DNA from 2 places in the Amycolatopsis sp. cg9 genome. Region 2 is predicted to be linked to the other one. Evidence: riboswitches for the same ligand, from Rfam matches in the RefSeq annotation. Region 2 holds a riboswitch; the other holds the start of a gene.
The links. Region 2 has a riboswitch for thiamine pyrophosphate ahead of thiO (glycine oxidase ThiO). Riboswitches for the same ligand answer to the same signal wherever they lie in the genome.
Positions count from the first base shown of each region.

Region 1: it holds a riboswitch for thiamine pyrophosphate, as region 2 does, so the genes downstream of both, AB5J73_RS05050 (thiamine ABC transporter substrate binding subunit) here and thiO (glycine oxidase ThiO) in region 2, are expected to answer to the same signal.

Region 1 covers NZ_CP166850.1:1,148,509-1,156,891, forward strand. Annotated here, with positions in the region: gene AB5J73_RS05020 (ABC transporter ATP-binding protein) at 1-66, shown strand, start outside; gene AB5J73_RS05025 (ABC transporter permease) at 63-941, shown strand; gene AB5J73_RS05030 (AAA family ATPase) at 945-2,063, opposite strand; gene AB5J73_RS05035 (hypothetical protein) at 2,239-2,436, shown strand; gene AB5J73_RS05040 (ABC transporter ATP-binding protein) at 2,456-3,463, opposite strand; gene AB5J73_RS05045 (ABC transporter permease) at 3,463-5,088, opposite strand; gene AB5J73_RS05050 (thiamine ABC transporter substrate binding subunit) at 5,064-6,116, opposite strand; TPP riboswitch at 6,138-6,245, opposite strand; gene AB5J73_RS05055 (4a-hydroxytetrahydrobiopterin dehydratase) at 6,278-6,562, shown strand; gene AB5J73_RS05060 (hypothetical protein) at 6,639-6,767, shown strand; gene AB5J73_RS05065 (hypothetical protein) at 6,776-6,934, shown strand; gene AB5J73_RS05070 (hypothetical protein) at 6,979-7,308, opposite strand; gene AB5J73_RS05075 (SseB family protein) at 7,429-7,797, shown strand; gene AB5J73_RS05080 (hypothetical protein) at 7,829-8,170, shown strand; gene AB5J73_RS05085 (putative T7SS-secreted protein) at 8,170-8,383, shown strand, end outside.
Region 2 covers NZ_CP166850.1:1,737,197-1,745,579, reverse strand. Annotated here, with positions in the region: gene AB5J73_RS07965 (MFS transporter) at 1-267, shown strand, start outside; gene AB5J73_RS07960 (threonine/serine dehydratase) at 372-1,322, opposite strand; gene AB5J73_RS07955 (hypothetical protein) at 1,470-2,198, shown strand; gene thiE (thiamine phosphate synthase) at 2,262-2,927, opposite strand; TPP riboswitch at 2,959-3,064, shown strand; gene thiO (glycine oxidase ThiO) at 3,058-4,131, shown strand; gene thiS (sulfur carrier protein ThiS) at 4,131-4,331, shown strand; gene AB5J73_RS07935 (thiazole synthase) at 4,333-5,091, shown strand; gene AB5J73_RS07930 (MarR family winged helix-turn-helix transcriptional regulator) at 5,189-5,617, shown strand; gene AB5J73_RS07925 (winged helix-turn-helix transcriptional regulator) at 5,619-5,978, opposite strand; gene AB5J73_RS07920 (SDR family oxidoreductase) at 6,071-6,910, shown strand; gene AB5J73_RS07915 (ion transporter) at 6,907-7,710, opposite strand; gene thiD (bifunctional hydroxymethylpyrimidine kinase/phosphomethylpyrimidine kinase) at 7,770-8,383, opposite strand, start outside.

The sequences.
Region 1 (8,383 bases), 590 kb from region 2:
GAGGCGACGCGGGCCCGCACCGGGCTGGAAGACCTGTTCGCCCGGCTCACGGAGGGGGCGGAATGACCGCGGTACTCGACGCACCGACGGCCCGCACGGGCCACGACACGGTGCCGCTGCCCCGGCTGCTGGCCGCGGAGCTGCGCTGGATCTTCCGCCGGCCGCGCACCTTGGCCGTGCTCGGGCTGCTGGCGCTGATCCCGGTGATCATCGGCATCGGCCTGACCCTGGTCGACGAACAGCCGGGCAGCGGCGGCGGCCCGGACGACGGCGGCGGCGCACTGCTGGCGTCCGCGGTCAACAACGCGTTCGTCCTGCCGATCGCGGCGATCGTGATGTCGCTGGCACTGCTGCTCCCGCTGGCCTCGGCCATGGCGGGCGCGGACGCGATCGCCGGCGAGACAGCACACGGAACGCTGCGCGGCTGGCTGATCGCCCCGGTCGGCCGCGGCCGGCTGCTCGCGGTGAAGGCGTTCGGCGTCGCGACCGTGTCGGTGGTCTCGGTGCTCGCGATGTGCGTGACCGGCGTCGTGACCGGGCTGATCATCAACGGCACGGATTCGCTGTTCACGCTGTCCGGCACGACGTTGTCACTCGGCGGCGCGCTGGCCCGGATCCTGCTGGTGGCCGGCTGGGTGGTGCTCCAGCTGTGGGCGGTCGGCGCGGTGGCGCTGGCGATCTCCAGCTGGACCGAGCACCCGATGCTGGTGGTGGCGTCCGTCCTGGCGACCGACATCGTGTTCACCATCCTCGGCTTCCTGTCCTCTTTGGACTGGCTGCACCCGTTCCTGCTGACGCAGAACTGGTCGATGGCACCGGCGGAGGTGCTGCAGGACCCGATGGGCACGCAGATGCTCGGCGAAGGCGCCCTCCGCGCGGTCTGCTACATCGTCATCGGTCTCTCGCTGGCCTACGCACGCCTTTCCACCCGCGACGGCTGACGGTCATGGTCCGGGGACATCCTGCGCGAGCAGCGCGATGGGGGTCGCGGGCGTGGTCGTACCGATGCGCCGCGCCATGCGGGATTCCATCCCGGCTAGCAGTTCCCGGACCGCGAGGGCGTTGCCGAACTCGGCGGGGCGAGCGGCCCGGCGGGCCACCAGCCAGCCGGCCGCCCGCTCGGCCGCCTCGGGCCGCAAGTCGTACCCCTTGGCCGTGGCCGCTCGGCGCAGGATCTCGAGGAGTTCCGCGTCGGTGTAGGGCGGGAACTCGACCGGCGGGGTGAACCGGGAAGCCAGCCCCGGGTTCGGCGCGCCCCACGCGCCCAGGTCGTCCTTGTTCCCGGTGATGATCACCGCGAGCCGGTCGTGGTGGCGCTCCATCTCGACGACGAGCGTGTCCACGACTTCCTGGTCGGACTCGGCGATGGGCTGACTCAGGAGTCCGTCGACGAACAGCACACCGTCCATCGCCGACCGGACCGCCTCTCGTACCCGGTCCGCGGCCTGGCCGAAGTACGTGGCGGCGAAGTCCGCCCGGGACACCTCCACCACTTGGCCGCGGCGCAACAGCCCCAGCTCGCGCAGGATGGGGCCGGTCATCCGGGCCGCCTCGGTCTTGCCGGTGCCGGGCGGCCCGGCGAACACGAACCTCGGGAGCGGGACGTCACCGCTGCCGAGGAACCGGCGCACTTCCACCAGGCTCGCGAGGTCGTGGATCGCTTCCTTGAACGGTGCCAAGCCGACCACGTCGCCGAGATCCGTCTGCCAGTCGCGAGGCGGGGAGAGCTCCTCGGGTTCGTCCGCCTGCGCCCGGTGCCAGAGCCGCTGGAGCCGGACGCTCTCTTCGTCGACGTCGAGGCGGGCGGTGCTCCAGCCGGCGAGCACCCGCACGACCGGCTCCAGCTTCGTCCAGCTGGGGAGGCTTTCCCCTCGCAGCATCGTGCTGATCTTCTCGTGGCTGACGGTGTCGCGGAAGTCGCCGTCCACGACCGCTTTCGCGATCCGGCGCAACCCCGGCTTCCCGGCACCGCGGTACAGCTCGTGGAGCGCCTCGACGAGGTCGCGATGAGGGCCGGGTGGCAAGCGATCCGGCCCGGGCATGGCGATACCCACGGTTGTCACGGCGCTTCCCCACCCTTGGCGTCGAGAATCGTCAACTCCGGCCGAGCTTACGGGACGAGCCGTCAGTATCCGTCGACCTTCGTCAGCAACCGTTCTCGCGGTGGTGACGTGCCGGAGACTGGGTGCAGGGTCATCCCGAGCACCTTCGGGGCCGTGAACGGGAAGGGGTCTCTCCGTGTCGTCGATATCCGCGCTCGTCGTGAACACGCCGGTGCTGCCGTATGTGCTGGCCGCCGCGACCACCGTCGGCCTGCTCCTGATGGCGGCCGTGGTGCTCACGGCCACCCTGCACACCGACCACCGCCGACGCGCCGACGCTCGACGGGTCTTGAGCATTCTCCTGTCGGCGCTGACCCGCGGACGAGGCCGGTGACGCCGCTTCCCGGCGGGCGTCAACCGACGAGCGCGACGCCGTCCGGGTCGAGCTCCACCCGCACCGCGTCGCCCGCGCGCAGGTCCGACGCCGCCGGGGCCACCGCGTCCACAGTGGACTCCGCCAGGCGCACCACGAGCCGGACGTGCTCGCGGCGGTGGACCGCGGCCACCACTTCGCCGGCCACGCCTTCGGCCGCGACCCGCAGCGCGTGCGGCCGCAAGCCCAGCCGGACCGGGCCGTCGGCGACGTCCGGGAGCGCGACGTCACCGAGGGACGTGTGCACGTGCCCGTCGGCCGCGACGCCGTCCACGAACGTCGTCACGCCGAGGAACCGGGCCACGTCGTCGTCGGCCGGGTTGCGCCACACGCGCAGGACCGCGCCCTCCTGCCGGACCTGCCCGGCGTCGAGCACCGCGACCCGGTCGGCGAGCGTGAACGCCTCTTCCTGATCGTGCGTCACCAAGAGCGCCGTTATCTTGCTGCGCCGCAACAAATCCGCGAGGTCGATGGCCAGCTGCTCGCGCAACCCGGCGTCCAACCCGGACAGCGGCTCGTCGAGCAGCAGCAGCCGCGGCTTCGGCGCGAGCGCCCGAGCCAGCGCGACCCGCTGGGCCTGACCGCCGGAAAGCTCGGTAACGCGCCGCTTTTCGAAGCCGGTCAGGCCGACCAGCGCCAGCAGTTCGGCGACCCGCGGTGCCCACTGCGCGCGGGGAACGCCGTGCATGCGCAGGCCGAAAGCGATGTTCGCGGCGACGTCGCGGTGACCGAAGAGCTGGCCGTCCTGGAACACCAGCCCGAACCCGCGCTTGTGCACCGGCACCGCGCCGAGGTCCTCGCCGTCCCAGCTCACCGAGCCGCGCGCGCCCGGTTCGAGCCCGGTGATCGCGCGCAGCAGCGTCGACTTCCCCGACCCCGACGGGCCGAGCAGCGCCAGCACCTCGCCGTCGGCGATGTCCAGCCGGGCGTCGCGCACCGCGGCGAACGATCCGTAGTGGACGGTCAGGTCCCGCACCGACAGCGCCATCAGAACTCCCCCACCCGGCCGCGTCCGAGCCGGTCGATCAGCGCGACCGCCAGCACCGTCACGAGCATCAGCAGCGCGCACGCGGCGTACGCCATCTGGTTGTTGAGCTCCCCCGGCCGTCCCATCAGCGACGCGATCGCGACCGGCAGCGTCGGCGCCGTCGGCCGGGCGAGGAAGCTGGTCGCGCCGAACTCGCCGAGCGCCACGACGAAGCCGAACCCGGCGGCGGCGACCAGCGGCCGCAGCGCCAGCGGCAGGTCGATCTCGCGCCACACCCGCAGCGGGCTCGCGCCGAGCGTCGACGCGGCCTGCCGCAGCCGGACGTCGACCGAGCGCAGCACCGGCAGCACCATCCGCACGATCAGCGGCGTGATCACCAGCGCCTGGGCCAGCGGGACGAGGTAGGGCGACGTCCGCAGGTCGCCAGGCAGCGCGTCGAGCGTGACCAGGTAGCCGAAGCCGACGGTCACCGCGGACACGCCCAGCGGCAGCATCAGGACGGCGTCCATCGTCTCGCCGAGGCCGCGCGCGGACTTCGCGGGTGAGCGCCGCAGCGCCACCAGCACCACGGACGCGAGCACGCCGACCACGGTCGCGAGCAGCGTCGCGTCGATCGCGACCTTCAGCGAGTTCACCGCGGCGTCCCAGCCGGACACCTGCAGCGCGCCCTTCTCCCCGGTGCCACTCAGCGCGCGGTAGCCCGCGAGGCTCCAGCCGTCCTCAGTGGACACCGACTCGGCGAGCAGCGCGACGATCGGCGTCAGCAGCAGCGCCAGGACGACACCCGCGGCGCCGACGCCCCACCACTCGCCGCCACGCGGCCGCCGTGCGCCGCCGGAACCGGTTTTGGCCCCCTCCTTGCGCCGCCGGGCCAGCCCGCCGAGCACCAGCGCGGCGACCACGGCCGCGAACTGGATCAGGGAAAGCGCCGCCGCGCCCGAAAGGTCCAGGAGGTCGACCGTGCGCAGGTAGATCTCGGTCTCGAGCGTCCGGTACTTCGCGCCGCCGAGGATCAGCACGACCCCGAAACTGGTGGCGCAGAAAAGGAAAACCACGGCCGCGGCGGACGTGACCGCCGGGGCCAGCGCGGGCAGCGTCACCGAGCGGAAGGCCCGCCACGGGGACGCGCCGAGCGCGCGGGCGGCGTCGGTCGTCCGCGAATCCAGCCGCGCCCACAGCCCGGCGACCGTGCGCGCGACGACGGCGACGTTGAAGAAGGCGTTGGCGAGCACGATCGGCAGCACGCCGCCGTCCGGCCAGAGCGCGCGGAACGCCAGCCCGACGACGACGGTCGGCAGCACGAACGGCACCAGCACCAGCGTCCGCGCCAGGCCGACGCCGGGCAGCTTCACCCGGGCCAGCAGGAACGCCACCGGGAGCCCGGCCACCACCGCCACCAGCGTCGACGCGGCCGCGCTCGCGACGGTGAACCCGGCCAGCTGCCAGGTCCGCGCGTCGCCGAGGACGACGTCGAGGCCGCCCGCGGCGAACCCGCGCCCGACGATCGCCAGCACCGGCCAGGCGAAGAAGACCACCAGGAAGCCGATCGGGGCCAGCCCCAGCAACGCCAGGCCGAGCCCCCGAGCCTGCCTTGGCGGGGCTACGACTGCACGAGCGTGCGCCATTCGCCGATCCACTTCTCCCGGCCGGCCTGCACCTGGTCCGCCGTCAGCGTCTGCGGCTTCTGCGGCAGCGGCGCGACCTGCGCCCAGCCCGCGGGCAGGTCGACGCCCTGGCGCGCCGGGTAGACGTACATGTTGGCCGCGACGGTCGCCTGGAACTGCTGCGACAGCAGGAAGTCGACGACCTTGCGCGCGCTCTCGGTCTGCTTGCCGCCGGCGAGCACGCCGGCGTACTCGACCTGCCGGTAGCAGGTGTCGAGCAGCGCCTTGGTGCGCGGCTTCCCGTCGTCCCCGACCTCGGCGGCGGGCGAAGACGCATACGACACGACGATCGGCCGCGGTCCCTTGCCGGAGGAGCCGGAGAACTCCTTGGTGTAGGCCTCTTCCCAGCCGCTGACGACCTTGAGGCCGTTGGCCTTCAGCTTCGTCCAGTAGTCCTGCCAACCGGCCTCGCCGTACTTCGCGATGGTGCCGAGGAGGAAGGCGAGCCCGGGCGACGCCGTGGCCGGGTCCTCGGCGACGAGGAGGTCCTTGTACTTCGGGTCGGCCAGGTCGTCGTAGCTGGCCGGCGCCGGGATCCCCTTGGTGGCGAAGTAGTTCGCGTCGACGTTGACGCAGACGTCCCCGACGTCGACGGCGGACAACCGGTGCTCGGGATCGACGGCGTACCGCTGCGGCCCGCGGTCGGCCTCCGGGCTGGTGTAGGGCTCGAAGACGCCTTCCTTGAGCGCGCGCGAAGCGAAGGTCGAGTCGACGCCGTACGCGACGTCGCCGACCGGGTTGGCCTTGGTGAGCACGAGCTTGTTGGTCAGCGATCCGGCGTCGCCCTGCTTGAGCACGGAGATCTTGATGCCCGACTGCTTCTGGAAGGCGTCGAGCACCTCCTGCGGCGCCAGGAAGGAGTCGTGCGTCACGAGGGTGACGGTGGGCGTCTGCTGCGTGCCACCGTCGCCGTCCGACAGCGAGCACCCCGCGGCGACGACGCTGACGACGGCGATGGCCGTCGCCGCGCGAACAGCCCTGCGTTTCATCTACCCCTCCTGCACTTCGCCGGACGAGGAGGGAAGCCCTCCCTTCGCCGGCATGATCCGGTCAGGTGCGAACGGTCGCGGGGTGACCCGCCTCTCAGCCCGGCTGACCGGACTCCCGTGGCAACCGTGCAGCGTAGTCCAGGACGGACGACCATGGAGACATGACGGAAATCTTGAGCGACTCCGAGGCCGACGGACGACTGGGCGCGAGCTGGACCAGGTCGGGTGCGGTGATCTCCCGCGAGGTGGAACTCGCCTCGTTCCCCCAGGCGATCGAGGTGGTCGACCGGGTGGCGGTGCTGGCCGAGGCGGCCGACCACCACCCGGACATCGACATCCGCTGGCGCACCCTGACGTTCCGGCTCTCCACCCATTCGGCGGGCGGCCTGACGGCGAAGGACTTCTCGCTGGCTTCACAGATCGACTCGGTGCTGTCATCGCTGTGATCTCGGTTACGCTGAGTGCACTTTTTCGCGGTTTCGACGTCTCTCGGTAAACGACTTTTGCTAGGAGAGACGGGTCATGACGCAGGCGATCGTGGTCGGCACAGCAGCATTCGCAACGATGGTGGCAGCAGCAGGCGGCGTCCTCTGGTTCACCGCCCGGGGCCGCCGTCACCCGGATGCCGGTGAGTTCGATCACAGCCGCTAACGAAGGGCATGATCAGCGCGCTGAGCAGGGCGGAAGCATCGATTTCGACCCTGGGAAACGCCATGAACAGCACCGCCGCCCTCACCCCCGCGCAGCGCGCCTGGATCAACGCCCTCGCCCCCGCGGTGGTGCTGATCGCGATTGCCCTGATGGGCCTGCTCGGCTGAGTACGTTCGCGCCGTCGCTCTGATCATCGGAGCGACGGCGTCTTTCATCCGACCCGGATCTGGTCCGGCGCTGGGAACGCGGCCGGGGGCTCGTCTTCGACGGTCCAGTACTCGAGGCAGGAAAGCCGGCCTTCGTCGACGAACACGATGAGCCCGCCATCCGGCACGTCGGCTTCGACCGCAGCCCGCTCCGTGATTTCGGCCGTCGGCGTGGCGTCGTCGACCACGAGGCAGACGGTCGGGCACCCGCAGCCGCAGCTCCCGCTCACCTGCGCGGTGGCGGCTTGCACTCGCAGTTCGACCGCGCCGGGGAAGTCACCGGCGAGTAGGACGTCGAGGACCGCGCGCTCGTCCGGGGTCAGCGAACGATTCAAGTGTCCTCCATCTACTCATCAGCCTTCGTGGAATTGCCACGAACTTAGTACTTGGGCCATTCGCTCACGCCCAGTAATCTCGTGGATGTGGATCGTGAGGGGAGTGCCGCAGAAGCCAGGTTGGCCGTCCTCGCGCAGCAGATCTGGCACGGCAGCCGCGAGCCAGGCGACTTCATGGACGCGTTCGCGAGCACGGTGGTGTACGCGCAGCGGCCGGAGTCACCCGCTCTACTGGTGACCGACCTCGGGGAGCGGGGCCGGTGGATGGTCGTGTTCACCACTGTCGAGAGGCTGGCCGCGCACGCGGGCGAATGCGACTGCTTCACCACGACGGGGGCGGATCTTCTGGAACTGGTACCGCCGGGTGTGGGTCTGATGGTCGACCCCGACGATACGCACCGGTTCCCCGTGCTGTCGCGGATGGCACCACCTGAGGTGATCGCACGAGCATGGGTTCAGGCCGACCGGCGGCGACATCGGACGGCGTAATCACCTGACGCGAGCCACGGGGTGCGGAGCGGTGGATGGTCCAGGCTTCCACGTCGACGTCGACGTGCTGGAGAGTGCGTCGAAGAACATGAGCGCAGTAGTGCACGACCAGAGCAGTTTCGAGTTACGCGGGTTGTGCGGTGAGTCCCGGCTGTACGGCCATAACGGTGTTCACGAGGCCCTGGCGGAGCTGTGCGCGAGGTGGAGCGTCGGACTGGATGCGCTGTCCGACCGGGCCGGTGATCTCGGCGACCTGCTGGGCCAGGCCGCCGCTGCCTACCGCGCGGTCGAGCACGACAACACCGCGTCCTTGAAGTCCGATCCCGGTTGGGGCGCGGTCACGCCCGACGAGCCCACGATCGGTGGCGTGTGATGGCAGAGCTCGGCCAGACCGACGATCCGAAGTCCTTGGTGCCCGGCGACCCGCCGGCGGTGTTCGAGAACGCCCGGGTGCTATACGAGCGCGCCAAGACGGCACACGCCGTCGGCGAGGCGCTCAAGCGGATCGACACCGGAGCATGGCAGGGACCGGCCGCGAACAAGTTTCACGAGGATCATCAAACCGAAGTACCCCGCTGGGGCCAGG
Region 2 (8,383 bases):
CTGCCCGCGGCGGCCGGGCTGACCGGCGAGGCGTACGCGGACCCGGTGGCGCTCACCGCGGGCTGGCGGACGGCGCTGATCATCTGCGCGGCGCTGGCCATCGCGGGCGGCCTGATCGCGCTGGGCATCCACAACGGCGTCCTCGAACCCCCGCCGACGGCGAAACCCGACGACGAGTGCCCCCACCTGGGCGAGTGCTACCACTGCGGCGTCGAGGGCCCGCCGACGCACGTCCGCGGCGGCGCGACCCCGGTCGCCGGCTCCTAGCCCGGAGCGCCCCAATGTGGCGTTCGGTGCGTCAGACGCACCCAATGTGGCGTTCGGTGCGCTGGACGCAACCAACGCCACATTGGGGCGCTTGGGGCGGGGGGTCAGCCGGCGAGGATCTCCGCGAACATCGCCGGGTCGGCGTTGCCGCCGGAGACGAGGACGACCGTCTTGCCGGCCGGCAGCTCGCCGGCGTGGAAGAGGTACGCCGCCGTCGTCACCGCGCCGCTGGGCTCGGCGACCAGGCGGGCCTTGCGGGCCAGGACGCGCACGGCCTCGCGGATCTCGTCCTCGGTGACCGTGACCATCTGGTCCACTACTTCCCGCAGGTGCGCGAAGGTCAGTTCGGACGGCTGTGAGCGCAGGCCGTCGGCGATCGTGCGGGCGCGGTCGGCCTGCGGCCACCGGACCAGCTCGCCGCGCTGGAGGCTGTCGGCGGCGTCCGCGGCCAGCGCCGGCTCGACGCCGATCACCCGCGCCCGCGGGCAGCGGGCCTTGATCGCGGTGCCGACGCCGGCCGCCAGCCCGCCGCCGCTGATGGGGACCAGGACGACGTCGACCGCCGGCAGGTCTTCGGCGATCTCCAAGCCCGCGGTGCCCTGCCCGGCGATGATGGCCGCGTCGTCGAAGGGCGGGACGAGGGTCAGCCCGCGTTCGGCAGCCAGTTCACGCGCTTTCGCCTCGTGCTCGCCGATCGGCACCTCGATCACCTCGGCGCCGTACGCGCGGGTGGCCTCGACCTTGATCCGCGGCGCGACGTCCGGCACGACGATCACCGCGGGCACGCCGTACCGCTGCGCCGCGTACGCGACCGCCTGCGCGTGGTTGCCGCTCGAGTAGGCGATGACACCTCGTTCGCGCGCGGCGTCGTCGAGCGAGCCGATCGCGTTGAACGCGCCGCGCACCTTGAACGCGCCGATCGGTTGCAGGCTCTCGGGTTTGAGCCACAGGGTGCCGCGGGGATCCCACGTCTGGACCAACAGGGGCGTGCGCACGGCGACACCTTCGACGCGCTTCGCGGCGGCCTCGATGTCGGAGATCGTCACCAGTTCCATGTGCCGAGTATGTCAAGAAATCGTTCGGTTTGGAGTGTCTATTGTGGACAGACGGAGTGGTCCTCCTCACGCCGCGGCAACGAGGGGAGTTCCTCGCGCGCCTTAACCGTTGGACAAGGGGAGAAGACGGACTACCGGATCGGGATCATGACAAAGGAGAACTCAGCGGCTTCCGAAGAAAAGACGGAGGAGAAGTCGGGCCTTCGCATCGCCCAGGTGGCGGCGGCGGCGCTCGCGGCGGTGACCGCGGCGCTGCTGGGCTCGACGCTCGGCGTGGCGGGCACGGTGGTCGGCGCGGGCGTGGCGAGCGTGGTGTCGACGGTCGGCGGCGAGCTGTACTTGCGCTCGCTGCAACGCACGCGCGAAGCGGCGCTCAAGGCCCGCGTGCTGGCGACGTCGGGGATCCGGCGGCGCGGGGCGGTCGAACCCGAAGAGCTGCCGCTCACCGAACAACCCACGGTCCAGCTGCCGAAACCCGAGGAGGCCGGACCCTCGCGGCTGCGGAAACTGCGCTGGCCGTTGATCATCGGCACCAGCGTGGCGGCGTTCGCGGTGGCGATCCTGGCGATCGTCGGCTTCGAGTCGGCGACGGGCACCCAGATCGGCGGCGGCACGGGCACGAGCATCGGCAAGATCTTCGGCGGCGGCGGTCACCCCGACACAACCCCGTCGACGACGCCCACGACCCCGACGGACACCCAGGTCTCCCCGACGGAGACGACCACGACCCCGTCGGACACGTCGACGGCCCCGACGACCTCGTCGGAGACCCCGACCACCACGCCGAGCACGTCGACGCAGCAGCCGTCGACCTCGGCCCCGGCCACCACCACCCCGCCCACCAGCCAAGGCGCGGCGACCACCCCGACCCCGTAACGCCGCTGAAGGCCACCACCATGGGCACCAGGTGCCGTGATGGTGGCCTTCAGCGCATCCGGCTCAGACCAGGTGGGAGCGGAGCGCGCGGGCCGCCTCGGCCGGGTCCTCGGCCTCCGTGATGGCCCGGACGACGACGATGCGGGACGCGCCGGCGTCCAGCACCGAAGGCAGGCGGTCGCCGTCGATGCCGCCGATCGCGAACCACGGCCGTTCCGGGGCCCAGCCGGCCACCGCGCGCACCAGGTCGAGGCCCGGTGCGTCGCGGCCCGGCTTGGTCGGCGTCGGCCAGCACGGGCCGGTGCAGAAGTAGTCCACCCCGGGCTCCGCCGCGGCCGACAGCGCCTGGTCGAGGGAGTGCGTCGAGCGGCCGATCACGACGTCGTCGCCGAGGATGCGGCGGGCCAGCGGGACCGGGATGTCGTCCTGGCCGAGGTGGAGCACATCCGCGCCGACCGCCAGTGCCACGTCCGCCCGGTCGTTCACCGACAGCAGCGCCCCGTGGCGGGCGCACGCCTCGGCCAGCACCTCCAGCGCCGCGATTTCGGCAGCGGCCTCCAGCGGCGCGCCGCCGGTCTTGTCGCGCAGCTGGATCACGTCGACACCGCCGGCCAGCGCCGCGTCGGCGAACGAAGCCAGGTCGCCGCGGGAGGTGCGGGCATCCGTGCACAGGTACAGGCGCGCCGCGTCGAGGCGGGCGCGGATCTTGTCACCGGAGAGGGCGGGCATAGCGGCGACCGTACCGCGCGAGTTAGGGTGAGGGAGTCCGCACGGGAGCCCGAGGCACGGGCTGAGAGGGAGCTGCCGCTCCGACCGTGGAACCTGATCCGGGTCATGCCGGCGCAGGGAGCGTGATCCCATGACGAACCTGGCAGTGGTGGGCGGCGGCGTGATCGGCCTGTCCGCGGCGTGGCGGGCCGCGAAGGCGGGCCACGACGTCACCGTGCACGATCCCGAGCCCGCCCGCGGCGGCGCGTCCTGGCTGGCCGGGGGCATGCTGGCCCCGGTCACCGAGGCCTGGCCCGGCGAAGAAGACGTGCTCAGCCTCGGCGAAGCTTCGCTGGAACGCTGGCCCGGCTTCGCGAGCGACCTCGCGCGGGAAGGCGTCGACCCGGGCCTCGCCGGGCACGGGACGCTCGTCGTCGCGTTCGACAGCGCCGACGCCGGGCACCTCGACATCCTCGCCGGCTACCTGCACTCGATCGGCCGCGCCGCCGAACGCTTGACCGCACGGGAGACCAAGCGGCTCGAACCCGGCGTCGGGTCCGTCCGAAGTGGACTCCACGTGCCCGGCGACCTGGCCGTGGACAACCGGAAACTGCTCAACGCGCTGTACGCGGCCTGCGTCAACCACGACGTCCGGTTCGTGCGCGAGCGCGTCGAAACGCTGCCGGACGCCGAAGCCGTCGTGCTCGCCGCGGGCGCCTGGACCGGGCGGCTGCACCCGCAGCTGGCCGGGGCCGTCCGGCCGCTCAAGGGCGAGATCCTGCGGCTGAAGCCGCGTCGCGGCTGCCTGCCACCGCCCGCGCACACCGTGCGGGCCGTCGTCGAGGGCCGGCCGATCTACCTCGTCCCGCGCGGCGAGCAGGAGCTCGTCCTCGGCGCCACGCAGTACGAGGCGGGCTTCGACCGGGCCGTCACCGCGCGCGGCGTGCGCGAGCTGCTCGAAGGCGCCGAACGCGTCTTCCCCGCGATCACCGAGTACGAGCTGGCCGAGACCGCCGCCGGGCTGCGGGCCGCGAGCCGGGACGTGCTGCCCTACATCGGTGTGCTGGACGACGGCGTCTTCGCCGCGACCGGGCACCACCGCAACGGCCTGCTGATGGCCCCCGTGACCGCGGCCGCCGTGGTCGCCTGGCTCGAGGGGGAGGAGCCACCCGAAGGCGTCGAGGCGGCTTCGCCCGTCCGGCTGCACCAGAAGGAGCACGTGTGATGGAGATCAAGCTCAACGGCGAGTGGACGGAGTTCCCGGACGGCGCGACCGTCGCCGACGTCCTCGACGCGTCCGGCGGACAGCGGCCCGGGATCGCCGTGGCGGTCGACGGCGTCGTCGTCCGCCGCGCCGACTGGGCGGCCACCACCGTGCCCAAGGGCGCGGGCGTGGACGTGCTCACCGCGGTCCAGGGAGGCTGAAGTGGACGAAGAACCGCTGGTCATCGGCACCGCCAAGCTGTCGTCCCGGCTGATCATCGGCACCGGCGGCGCGGCCAACCTCGCCGTGCTCGAACGCGCACTGGTCGCCTCCGGCACCGAGCTGACCACCGTCGCCATGCGCCGCGCCGACGCCGAAGGCGGTTCCGGTGTCCTCGAACTGCTCAAGCGGCTCGGCATCGGGCTGCTGCCGAACACCGCGGGCTGCCGCACGGCCGCCGAAGCGGTGCTCACCGCGCAGCTCGCGCGGGAAGCCCTCGGTACCGACCTGATCAAGCTCGAGGTGCACGCCGACGACCGCACGCTGCTCCCGGACCCGATCGAAACCCTCGACGCGGCCGAACGGCTGACCGCCGACGGGTTCACCGTGTTCGCCTACACGAACGACGACCCGGTGCTCGCGCTGCGCCTGGAAGAGGCGGGCTGCGCCGCGGTGATGCCGCTGGGCGCGCCGATCGGCACCGGGCTCGGCATCCGGAATCCGCACAACATCGAGCTGATCGTGTCGCGAGCGGGCGTGCCGGTGATCCTGGACGCCGGAATCGGCACGGCGTCGGACGCGACCCTGGCGATGGAGCTCGGCTGCGACGCTGTCCTGCTGTCCACGGCCGTCACCCGGGCGGCCGATCCGGAGCGGATGGCGTCGGCGATGCGGTCGGCCGTCGTGGCCGGTCACCTGGCTCGCGGTGCGGGCCGGGTGCCGCAGCGCTTCTGGGCGAAAGCGTCGAGTCCACCCCGGTGAACCGAGGTCCCTTGACGCCGAACCCGCACCCCGGACCCGTAAGGTGGACGGCACTTTCCGGCGCACCGGCGGCGGGGCAGGGCAGAAGGAGCCAGCCGTGACGAGCACATCGGTCCAGGACGTCTCGGGCAGGTTGTACCTGGCCGTCGGAAGGCTGTCCCGGTCACTGCGGCAAGCCGGCGTGCCGGGCCCGGGCCACGGCGCCATTTCGGCGCTGGCGACGCTCGTGAACTCCGGTCAGCTCCGCCTCGGCGACCTCGCGGCCAAGGAGGGCGTCGCCGCGGCGACGATGTCGCGGATCATCGCGTCCCTCGTCGAGGCCGGCTACGTGAGCCGCGAGTCCGACCCGGTCGACCGCCGGGCGTGGCTGGCGAAGGCGACCGAGGAGGGCGAGCGGCTCGTCTCCGGCGTCCGGTCGACGCGGGTGCAGGAGCTGAACCGGCGCCTCGACCGGCTGTCGCCCGAGCACCGCGAGGCGTTGACGGCGGCGATCCCGGCGCTCGAGGCCCTGATCGCCGACGACTGAGCTAGTCCGCGAGCCGGCGCGTGATCCGGTCGAACAGCTCCAGCAGCGGTTCGCCGACGTCCCGGCCGAACTCGGTCAGCCCGTAGGTGACCTGCGGCGGCGTCGTCGGCTCGACCCGCCGCCAGATCAGGCCGTCCTGGACCAGCGCGCGCAGCGATTGGGCGAGCATCTTCTCGCTGATGCCCTCGATGCTCTCCCGCAGCTCGAAGAACCTGAGGTCGGTGCGCTGCAAGGAGATCAGCACCCAGATGCCCCACCGGCTGGTGACGTGGCCGACCACGTCCCGCGCGAGGCAGTCGGTGTGAAACACCTCATACCGGGCCTCGGTGCCGGCCGGGGTGAGCTGCGGGCCTCCGGTCATGTCCTGAGCTTACCCAAAGGTATGTACTTACCAGAAGTTAGCTCCGCTCCTACCGTTCCGAGCACTCGGGAAATCGGACGAAGGAGCTGTTCATGATCGTGGTGACCGGGGCTACCGGGAACGTGGGCGCGCCGCTGACGCGGGCGCTGGCCGAGGCCGGGCAGCCGGTGACGGCGGTGTCGCGGCACGCCGCGCCGGTGCCGGACGGCGTCCGCCACGTGGTGGCCGACCTGGCGGAACCCGCCGGTCTCGAGCCGGTGCTGGCCGGCGCGAAGGCGTTGTTCTTGCTGCTGTCGGGCGACCTGCACGCCGTCGGGGCGAATCCTGCCGACATCGTCGAGCGGGCCGCGCGCGCCGGGGTCGGCCGGATCGTCCTGCTGTCCACCCTGGGCGTGGTGACCAGGCCCTTCGGCGCCACGCGGGTCGCGATGCGCGAGCTGGAGGACGCGGTGGGGGAATCCGGCGTCGACTGGGCGATCCTGCGGCCGGGCGGCTTCGCGTCCAACGCCCTGTGGTGGGCGGAAAGCGTCCGCGCGCAGCGGGTCGTCGCCGCGCCCTTCGGCGACACCGGGGTGCCGATCATCGACCCGGCGGACATCGCCGAGGTCGCCGCGGCCTGCCTGCTGGACGACCGGTACTCCGGCGGCGCGTACGAGCTGACCGGGCCGGAGGTCATCACACCGCGGGGGCAGGCGGCGGCCATCGCCGCCGCGCTGGGTTCGCCGGTGCGGTTCCACGAACTCACCCGCGAAGAGGCCAAGGCGGGCATGACGCGGAGCATGCCGGCCGAGCTCGCCGACGACACCTTGGACATCCTCGGTTCGCCGAGCCCCGCCGAGGTGCGCGTCAGCCCCGACGTCGAACGGGTCCTCGGCCGCGCGCCCCGCACCTTCGCGGACTGGGCCGCCCGCAACGCGGCCGCGTTCCGCTAAGCGGCCTGCTGTCGCAGCTCGGCGAGCTCCGCGCGCAGGGCCCGGAGCTCGTCGAGGATTTCCCGGTTCGCGGCCGCCTGGGTTTCGGCCTGCTTCGCCTCTTCCTCGCGGATGTCCTGGCGCAGCTCGTCCTCCATGCCGCTGACCACGACGGCGATGAAGAGGTTCAGCACCGCGAAGCTGGACACCAGGATGTAGACGACGAAGAAGATCCACGCCATCGGCGCCTGTTCCATGATCGTCTTCGCGATGTCCGGCCAGGCTTCCCCGGTCATCACCTGGAACAGGGTGAACAGCGACGTGCCGAGGTCGCCGAAGTCGCCCGAGTCGATGGCGCCGAACAGCTTCGTCGCCATCACCCCGGCCACGAAGATGATCAGCGCCAGCAGCGCGGCGATCGAGGCCATGCCGGGGATCGCGGCGAGCAGCCCGGAGACGACCTTCCGCATCGACGGCACCACCGAGATCAGCCGCAGCACCCGGAGCACGCGCAGCGACCGCAGCACCGCGAACGGCCCGGTCGCCGGGATCACCGCGATGCCGACCACCAGCAGGTCGAAGACGTTCCAGTTGTCGCGGAAGAAGCGGCCGCGGTAGGCGTAGAACTTCGCCAGCAGCTCGGTGACGAAGATGCCCAGCGCGATGTGGTCGAGCGCGTGCAGGAGGCCGGCGTACCCGGCCATGATCGACGTCGAGGTCTCCATGCCGAGCGTGACCGCGTTGAAGACGATCACGGCGATGATGAAGTTCTGGAAGCGGCGGTCTTCGAGGACCTTCGCCGCCCGCTCGCGTCCGGTCAAGGCCGCCCCCTGCTTGGGTCAAGGATCAGTAAACGCAGGGATCGTAGCCGGGCGGGTACTCAGCGCTCCTCCGGCGCCAGCCGCCAGAAGGCCGAAACCGGGCCGACCTTCGCGCCCATCGGGTAGGCGTGCTCGACCGCGTGCGAGACGAACCACTTGCCGTAGCGGGCCGCCTCGACCACGGGCATGCCCTTCGCGAGCCCGGCGGTGAGCGCCGACGCCATCGTGTCGCCCGCGCCGTGCGTGTGCGGCGTCGAGTAGCGCTTGCCCGGCAGCTCCACGAACGTCGAGCCGTCGAAGAGCAGGTCCACGCACTCCGGGTCGGACTGCAGGTGGCCGCTCTTCACCAGGACGTACCGCGGGCCCATCCGGTGCAGCACCACGGCCGCGGTGTGCATGCCTTCGCGGTCGGTCACCGTCAGGCCGGTCAGCAGCCGGACTTCGTCGAGGTTCGGGGTCAGCACCGTCGCGCGCGGGAGGAGTTCGTCGCGCAGCGCGTGCAGGCCCGCCTCGTCGAACAGCGGGTGGCCGTGCATCGACGCCGCCACCGGGTCGACGACGAAGGGGATCTCGGCGTCCCGGCCGATCGACGCCTCGTCGCACGCGGCCGCCACCGCGTGGATGATCTCGGCCGAGGCCAGCATGCCGGTCTTGGCCGCGCCGACGCCCATGT